Regions from separate parts of the Arthrobacter roseus genome, predicted to be linked through region 1. Evidence: riboswitches for the same ligand, from Rfam matches in the RefSeq annotation. Region 1 holds a riboswitch; the other holds the start of a gene.
The links. A riboswitch is a leader RNA that binds a small molecule or an ion and turns the genes downstream of it on or off. The one in region 1 is predicted to bind thiamine pyrophosphate.
Positions count from the first base shown of each region.

Region 2: it holds a riboswitch for thiamine pyrophosphate, as region 1 does, so the genes downstream of both, JOE65_RS00995 (3-oxoacyl-ACP reductase) here and JOE65_RS14555 (ECF transporter S component) in region 1, are expected to answer to the same signal.

Region 1 covers NZ_JAFBCU010000001.1:2,995,278-2,999,084, forward strand. Annotated here, with positions in the region: gene JOE65_RS14545 (energy-coupling factor transporter transmembrane component T family protein) at 1-417, opposite strand, end outside; gene JOE65_RS14550 (ABC transporter ATP-binding protein) at 414-1,856, opposite strand; gene JOE65_RS14555 (ECF transporter S component) at 1,907-2,533, opposite strand; TPP riboswitch at 2,572-2,701, opposite strand; gene JOE65_RS14560 (DUF4235 domain-containing protein) at 2,833-3,084, shown strand; gene mnhG (monovalent cation/H(+) antiporter subunit G) at 3,091-3,507, opposite strand; gene JOE65_RS14570 (MrpF/PhaF family protein) at 3,500-3,769, opposite strand; gene JOE65_RS14575 (Na+/H+ antiporter subunit E) at 3,766-3,807, opposite strand, start outside.
Region 2 covers NZ_JAFBCU010000001.1:194,569-198,375, forward strand. Annotated here, with positions in the region: gene gcl (glyoxylate carboligase) at 1-352, opposite strand, end outside; gene JOE65_RS00985 (2-hydroxy-3-oxopropionate reductase) at 378-1,295, opposite strand; gene JOE65_RS00990 (hydroxypyruvate isomerase family protein) at 1,295-2,092, opposite strand; TPP riboswitch at 2,244-2,346, shown strand; gene JOE65_RS00995 (3-oxoacyl-ACP reductase) at 2,431-3,210, shown strand; gene JOE65_RS01000 (LLM class flavin-dependent oxidoreductase) at 3,210-3,807, shown strand, end outside.

The DNA.
Region 1 (3,807 bases):
CGCTAACGAATCCGCAAGGTCGGTGGGATCAGTGCTGACCATCAGCAGGATCCCGGGGAGCGCGACGGCAAAACTGCGGGCTGTGATGGCAACGGCCGCCGTCAGAGATCCTTCCGTGATGTCCACGTAGCCGAGGTTCAGCAGGATGGCACCCGAGTCTTCCGCAACAATTGCCGTGCTCCACCCGCCCAGAATGATCGCGACAGCCAGCGGCCACCCGCGTCTGGCCAAGGCGACCAGGCTCATCCCAGCCAGCGGCAGCAGCAGCAGTTCCAGTGCGAGGGCAACAGAGGCCGAGACCCAGTCAATGGATGCCGCCAAGGTGAACGTCACCAGGACGACGGCGATGAGTTTCGCGAGCGGATTGGCGCGGGTGAGTAACGCGGTGTTGTCCGGGTTGAACAGTTCATCTCTCATGAAGCGTCCTTTCCAAGTTCCAACCGCGCTCCGCCAAGGACACGGGTAAAAGAGGCATCATGGGTCACGGACACCACCGCCGTTCCGCTGTCCAGAAGACCGAGCAGCAGGGACGCGAGTTCTGCCCAGGTATTGGCATCCTGCCCGAATGTTGGCTCATCGAGCACCAGCACTTCGGGGCGGGTTGCCAGCACGGTCGCAACGGACAGCCTCCGCTTTTCACCGCCGGAGAGCGTGTAGGGGTTGGCCTCCACCAGGGATTCCAGGCGCAGCCGCTGCAGGAGTTCATCCACCCGCGCGGCGACGTCGCCATCCGGAAGCCCGGCCTGCCGCGGCCCAAAAGCGAGCTCGTCGTAGACCCTTCCGGTCACGAACTGGTGCTCGGGCTCCTGGAAAACGGTGCCGATCCGTGTGATGAGGTCCCGGGCCTTCCACCGAGCCGGGTTGCTACCAAGGTTCCCGGCGAATTCAGCGGTGGCGCCCACGTCACCGGACAGTGCGGGCAGCAGCCCCGCAAGAGTGAGGGCGAACGTCGATTTGCCTACCCCGTTGGGACCGGTCACGCTCAACGCCCTGCCCCGCTTGACGACCACGTTGATGTCCGACGCCGCCGGCTCCGGCCGGAACCGCCGTCGCGCTTTTTCACGCGAGACAGCGAGGTTCGTAGCTTCCAGCAGTGGCGTGCCGCTGCCCATGGTCTCCCTGGGTTTTATCTCAGGAGAGTATCCGGGAACCCATACGCCAGCCGAGATGAGTCGATCCCTTGCCTGCAGGAAGACGACGTCCGGGCGGCCGTCCATAGAAACCCCACCCCCTGCCTCGAGCACAACGACCCGGTCCACGACGTCGATCCACGCGTCCACTCGGTGTTCCACCACCACGAGTGTGGCTCCGGTGTTTTCAAGGACACGAGCCACGGCATCACGGACTTCCGTGACGCCCTCCGGGTCAAGGTTGGCCGTGGGCTCATCCAGGAGGATCAGACCCGGCTGCATGGCGAGAATTCCGGCGAGCGCGAGCCGTTGCTTCTGGCCTCCGGAGAGGTGCGACGTCGGGTGGTTCAGCGGAACGTCCAGCCCGACGGCGGTGAGCGCGGAACGGACCCGGTGCCAGATCTCGGTGGGTTCCACCGAGAGGTTCTCTGCTCCGAACGCTACGTCGTCGCCCACGCGGGACAGGATGACCTGAGACTCCGGATCCTGTTGCATGAGCCCTGCACGACCGCGCAGACCGTTGGCGTTCTGTCCATCAATAGTGAGCGAACCGGCCTCATCGGCGTCCTCCTCGGCCCCGAGAACTCCGGCCAGGGCGTGCAGCAGTGTGGATTTTCCAGCACCGGAGGGCCCGAGGAGGAGGACTTTCTCACCGGGTTCAATGTGAAGGTCCAGTCCGCTGACCGCCGACTGTTCGCGGCCAGAGTGCCGCCAGCCCCAGTTCACCGCCTTTATTTCCGCTGGCTTCACCCCAAGCCGGGGTTGCGCGCTGAGGCTCACAGCACTGGTTCGGACGCCGCGTTGCGCGAAGGAAATGCGCTCAGGGCCCCGGTGCGTGAAAGCCCGCGCGCTGCCAGCCAGGACAGAACGCCGGCGAGGATGGCGCATCCAACGACGCAGCACAGGATGTAGACGATCTTGTGATCCAGTGCCCACGCGATATTCCAGCCCCACGGGGCAATGGTGTCATTGAGCCCCATGAATAGTCCTGCGGCGCCGCCTGCCAGAAGCGCAACCGTTAGCGTGAATTTCCGGTAGCCGAAGGCAGCGAATATCAGCTCGGCACCCAGACCCTGAATCATTCCGGACACCATCACGGCGACACCGTACTTTGAGCCCATCAGCAATTCACCCATAGCGCCGACCGTTTCACAGAAGAACGCTGCGCCCGGCTTCCGGATGATGAGTGCACCGAGGACAGCCGGGATGACCCAGCCACCGCTATAAAGCCCAGCCAGCGGCGGGTACGCTGCAGTCAGAACCCCAACGGGCCCGGCACCGAGGGACCACAGCCAGAAGATCACCCCGCCGGTGACGGCGATCAGCGCCGCGACAACGATGTCCACCACCCGCCAGCGGTAGCGCGGCTTGCGTGGTGCAGTGCTGGTAACTTGTTCATTCATGAAATCCTCCTGGAGTCAGGAGGGGAAAATGCCCTGGCACTTTGAGATGCTCGACTCCCTTCGCCGGTACTAACCGGAGCAGGTTCGAGGGTCTGCGGTGGTCCGCACTCTCAGCGTTCAACCTGTGGCCGGAGTCCCGGTACAGGCAACGCTCCCCTGTCGTAATGTCTTTACTGATTTCTCAGTGCCTACTACCTTACACACAGCTACGCCCGGAGGACGACTGGCGCTAGGCTAGGGGAGAAAGCCTGAGCAACCTGATAGCTTCCGTCTGATAGCAAGGAGCCACCGTGGAGAAAATGTTAAAGATATTCGGATCCCTGATCAGCCTCGCGGCCGGTATCGCCGGGGCCAAGATCGTTGATGCCATCTGGGAGAAGGCCACCGGCGATGGCCCGCCCAAAGGCACGGATGCGCTGGAGAACACGCTGCGCTCAACGTTGGTTTTCGGGTTGGTCTCAGGTGCCGTGCGAACCCTGATTCAGGTTCTGACCAACCGCGAAACTCAGAAGGCAATCAACCGGTTTGCGCGGACCCGTTCTCAGGTCTAAAACCGGCTACTCCGTACGGGTGTCTCCCTCTGGGGAGGCACCCGTTGTTTTTGCTTTGTCACCGAGCTCTTGTTCCCTGGCAGCGTGTTCCACCACGTCGTCCAACTCGTCGATGCTGAGCAGTTCTTTGCGAAGGTACTTGGTGCGGTAGCCCGCACGGCCCACCATGTGCGCGGCGACGGGAGCTGTGAGCAGTTGAAGGACCCAACACGCTAGTAGTACCGGCAGTAGCGTCCAACTCCGCATTTCGGCGGCGATTGCGGCAAGAAAAAACCACAGACCGAGCACCTGCGGCTTGGTAGCCGCATGCATGCGGGACATGAGGTCGGGGAACCTCAGGAGGCCGATGGCGGCGGCCAGGGACATCAGGGCTCCGCCGATCACGCAGAAGGCCGCGATGACATGGAAAATTGTTTCAGACACCGGAAAACCTCCTGTCCGTGACAAATCGCGACACGGTGACCGACCCAATGAACCCAATGACGGAGATAGCTACCAGGAGCACCAGGTTATCCAGATGACCGCCGATGACCATGTCCACCGCCAACACGCCGCCAAAGATGGCCAGCAGGACGTCGATGGCCAGCACACGGTCCAGCAACGACGGACCCCGAACAATCCGGAAGATAGCCCCTGCAGCGGCCAACGCCAGAATGACAGCGACCACGATAAAGACAATGGTCATGATCGTTCCTCCCGCAAGCGGTCAAGCTCGTCCCTGCT
Region 2 (3,807 bases), 2.8 Mb from region 1:
CCACGGCCTGGAAATCTTCCTTGTGCAGCTTCGCTACCGGCGCCTGACCCGTGATGCAGAGGATCGGGATGGAATCGGCCCACGCCGAGTACATCCCGGTGAGCATGTCCGTTCCCGCAGGGCCGGAGGTGCCGATGCAGATGCCGATGTTCCCGGGGGCGGCGCGGGTGTAACCCTCCGCCATATGGGAGGCGCCTTCTACGTGGCGTGCAAGCACGTGACCGATGCCGCCGTGGGCACGCATGGCGGAGTAGAAGGGATTGATGGCTGCTCCGGGCAGGCCGAAGGTCTGAGTAGCGCCTTCCTTTTCCAGGATGGCGACGGCGGCGTCAACTGCGCGCATTTTGGGCATGGGAACTCCTAGTGGAAGTGAAAGATTAGTTGGTGGATCGGCCGGAAAGCTGTTCAACGAGCTTGAAGAGGCCGGAATGGTCCAGTCCGCCTTCGCCCTGGTTGACCATCGAACCCACCAATTGCGCGACGAGGGCTCCCAGTGGAATGGTGACGCCAGCTTCGCGGGCGGCTGCGGTGACAATGCCGAGGTCTTTGTTATGCAGCTGCAGGCGGAAGCCCGGGTCGAAGGAGCGGTCCAGCATTTTCTGGCCCTTCTGCTCCAGCACCTTGGAACCGGCCAGGCCGCCGCCGAGCACCTTCAGCGCGGCATCGGTATCCACGTTGTAGGCCTCGAGGAAGACGATGGCCTCTGCCAGAAGTTCAATGTTCCCGGCGACGATCAGCTGGTTTGCGGCTTTGACGGTCTGTCCGGAACCGGAGGGGCCAACGTGCACAATGGTCTTGCCCACAGCGTTGAGAACGGGCTCGGCATCCTTGAAGTCCTGTGCGTCGCCGCCGACCATAATGGACAGAACGGCGTCGATCGCACCCTGTTCCCCGCCGGAAACGGGGGCATCGAGCGGGCGCAGACCGGCTTCGCGGGCGTCGTCGGAAAGCCGTTTGGCGACGTCGGGCCTGATGCTGCTGGCATCAATCCAGAGGGCGCCCTTCTTCGCGTTGGCAAAGACGCCGTCGCTGCCGCTGACCACATCCTCCACGTCCGGTGAGTCCGGCACCATGGTGATGACGACGTCGGCATCTTTGACTGCCTCGGCGATGTTGGAGGCACCCTTACCGCCCTGTTCAACGAGTTTGTCGATCTTGTCCTGGCTGCGGTTGTAACCGGTGACCTGGTTTCCGGCCTTGACGAGATTGGCGGCCATGGGCAATCCCATGATTCCGAGTCCGATGACTGCAATGTTTGTCATATCTGATTCCTTCGAAAGTTTTGTGGGAGTGATTACTTGGCGGCTTCGGCGGTTTCAACCCAGCCGAAGGCGCGTTCCTGCGGAGTCTTGTACTCGAGCCCGATCGGCCCGTTGTAGCCGAGGCTGCGGCTTTTCTCGATCCACTCGTTCAGTGGAAGCTCTCCGCTGCCCGGCTCGCCGCGGCCCGGCGCATCGGCAATCTGGATATGGCCAAAGTCCGCCGCATGGTTGGTGACGACCGCCCCGACGTCGTCCCCGTTGACCGCAAGGTGGTAGAAATCTGCCAGCAGCTTGACATTGTCCAAGCCCTGCGCCTTGACCTTGTCGATGACGGCGAGCGCGTCCGCGGCGGTCTTCAGCGGGTAGGCCTCGGTGCCGCTGACGGGCTCGAGCAGGACGACGCCGCCAAAGGGCGCGACGGCGCGGGCTGCGAGGATGAGGTTTTCGACGGCGAGCGCGTCCTGTTCTTCCGGTGTGGAGTCCTCGGTGCGGTTGCCGTAGAGGGCATTGAAGCCCTTGCAACCGAGGCGCTCACCGATGGCTGCGACTACTGGAAGGTTGGCGCGGAACTCGTCACTGCGTGCTGGCCAGGAGACGAGTCCGCGGTCTCCGCCGGGCATGTTTCCGGCGTTGAAGTTCAGGCCGGTGAGCTGGACTCCGGCGTCGGTGATGGCTTTTTCGAACTCGGCCACGTCGGCCTCCGTTGGTGTGGAGGTTTCAAAGGGCCACCAGAATTCCACGTTGTCGAATCCGGCCTTCTTCGCTGCAGCGGGCCGTTCCAGCAGCGGCAGCTCGGTGAGGAGGATGGAGCAGTTCACGGTGTACGTCATGGCACTTCCTTCGGTTACGTCTACCTTCACTAGTTTCCGTATCGTGGAGTTTATCTTTTGCTCTATGAAAAGAGTACGGGTGGAGTCCGTGTGACGTCAACCTCATTTGTCGACAAATAGCGTGCACGCAGCAAGGTGCGCTAGGGTCATCAGCAGTGACACGGGGTGCTGCGACCACAGGGCCGCAGCTGAGATAAAACCCGTTGAACCTGATCCAGTTAGCACTGGCGAAGGGAATGTCAGCACTCCCATGACGCGGTCAGTTATCTCGACGCACTCCGGCAGCCGCCGTCGTCATGCGCAGCGCACGCCTTCGCCACACAAGCGAAAGGCACGCCATGACCACCTCCCCCACCTCCTTGCCCATCACCGATCAGATTGTTCTCATCACCGGCGGCGGTCGCGGTCTGGGCACCAGCCTGGTCCGAGCCTTCCTCCGCGAAGGCGCCCGGGTAGTCATCAACTATCTGGGTAGCGAAGAGGCAGCACGGTCGGTAGAAGCCGAATTCCCTGGGAAGGCGCTGGCGGTTCAGGCTGACGTCCGCGACAGGGCGCAGGTGGACACCATGATCACCCGCGCCCAGGAGCACTTCGGCACCGCCATAACCACCGTGGTCAACAACGCGCTGCCGGAGTTCTCCTTCAACGGAGACGCCCGTCCAGACGCGGACCAGCTGACCTGGGACAACCTAGCGCAGCAGTTCTCCGGCGTCCAGGGCTCGCTCAACACAGTTCAGTCCGCCCTACCCGGCATGCGCGCCGTTGGCTTTGGACGCGTGATCAACGTTGGTACCAACCTGTTTCAGAACCCGGTTGTCCCCTACCACGACTACACGGCAGCCAAGGCCGCGCTGCTCTCACTCACCCGCACGTTTGCGCACGATCTCGGCAAGGATGGGATCACCGTCAACATGGTCTCCGGCGGCCTGCTGCGCACCACAGACGCCAGCTCCGCGACGCCAGAAGAAGTGTTTGACCTGATCGCCGCCGGCACTCCGCTCCGCCGGGTCACCACACCGGACGAGTTCGCCGACGCAACCCTCTTCTTCGCCTCACCCTGGTCCCGCTCAGTGACTGGACAGAACCTGGTGGTCGACGGCGGACTGGTCAACAACTGATGACCAGCCGCCAACTCCACTTCAACCTGTTTATCCACGGCTGCGGGCACCACAAAGCGGCGTGGCGGCATCCGTCGTCGTCTGCTGAACGGCTCGGTGACATCTCCTACTTCGAGGAATTGGCTCAGACCGCTGAGCGCGGCCTCCTGGACGCGGTGTTCTTCGCCGATGGGCAGTCCGCCGGTCCGGTGGGCGACGGGCCACTCTGGTTCCTTGAACCCCTGACCGCGCTCTCGGCCATGAGCAGGGCCACCGAGCGGATCGGGCTCGTCAGCACTGTGTCCAGCACCTTTTACACGCCGTTCCACGCAGCCCGTATGGTTGCCTCACTGGATCACATTTCCGGTGGGCGGATGGGCTGGAACGTCGTCACGTCCATGTTCGACGCCGAGGCCCGCAACCACGGCATGGAAGCCATGCCAGCCCACGACGTCCGTTACGCCCGAGCAGAAGAGTTTGTCGACGTCGTACTGCGCCTGTGGGATTCGTGGGCGGATGACGCCCTGCTCTACGAGCGAAACGGGCTCTATGCGGACCCGTCGCGGGTGCACTCGATCGACCATCACGGCGAGAACTTCCTGGTGGATGGACCGCTGA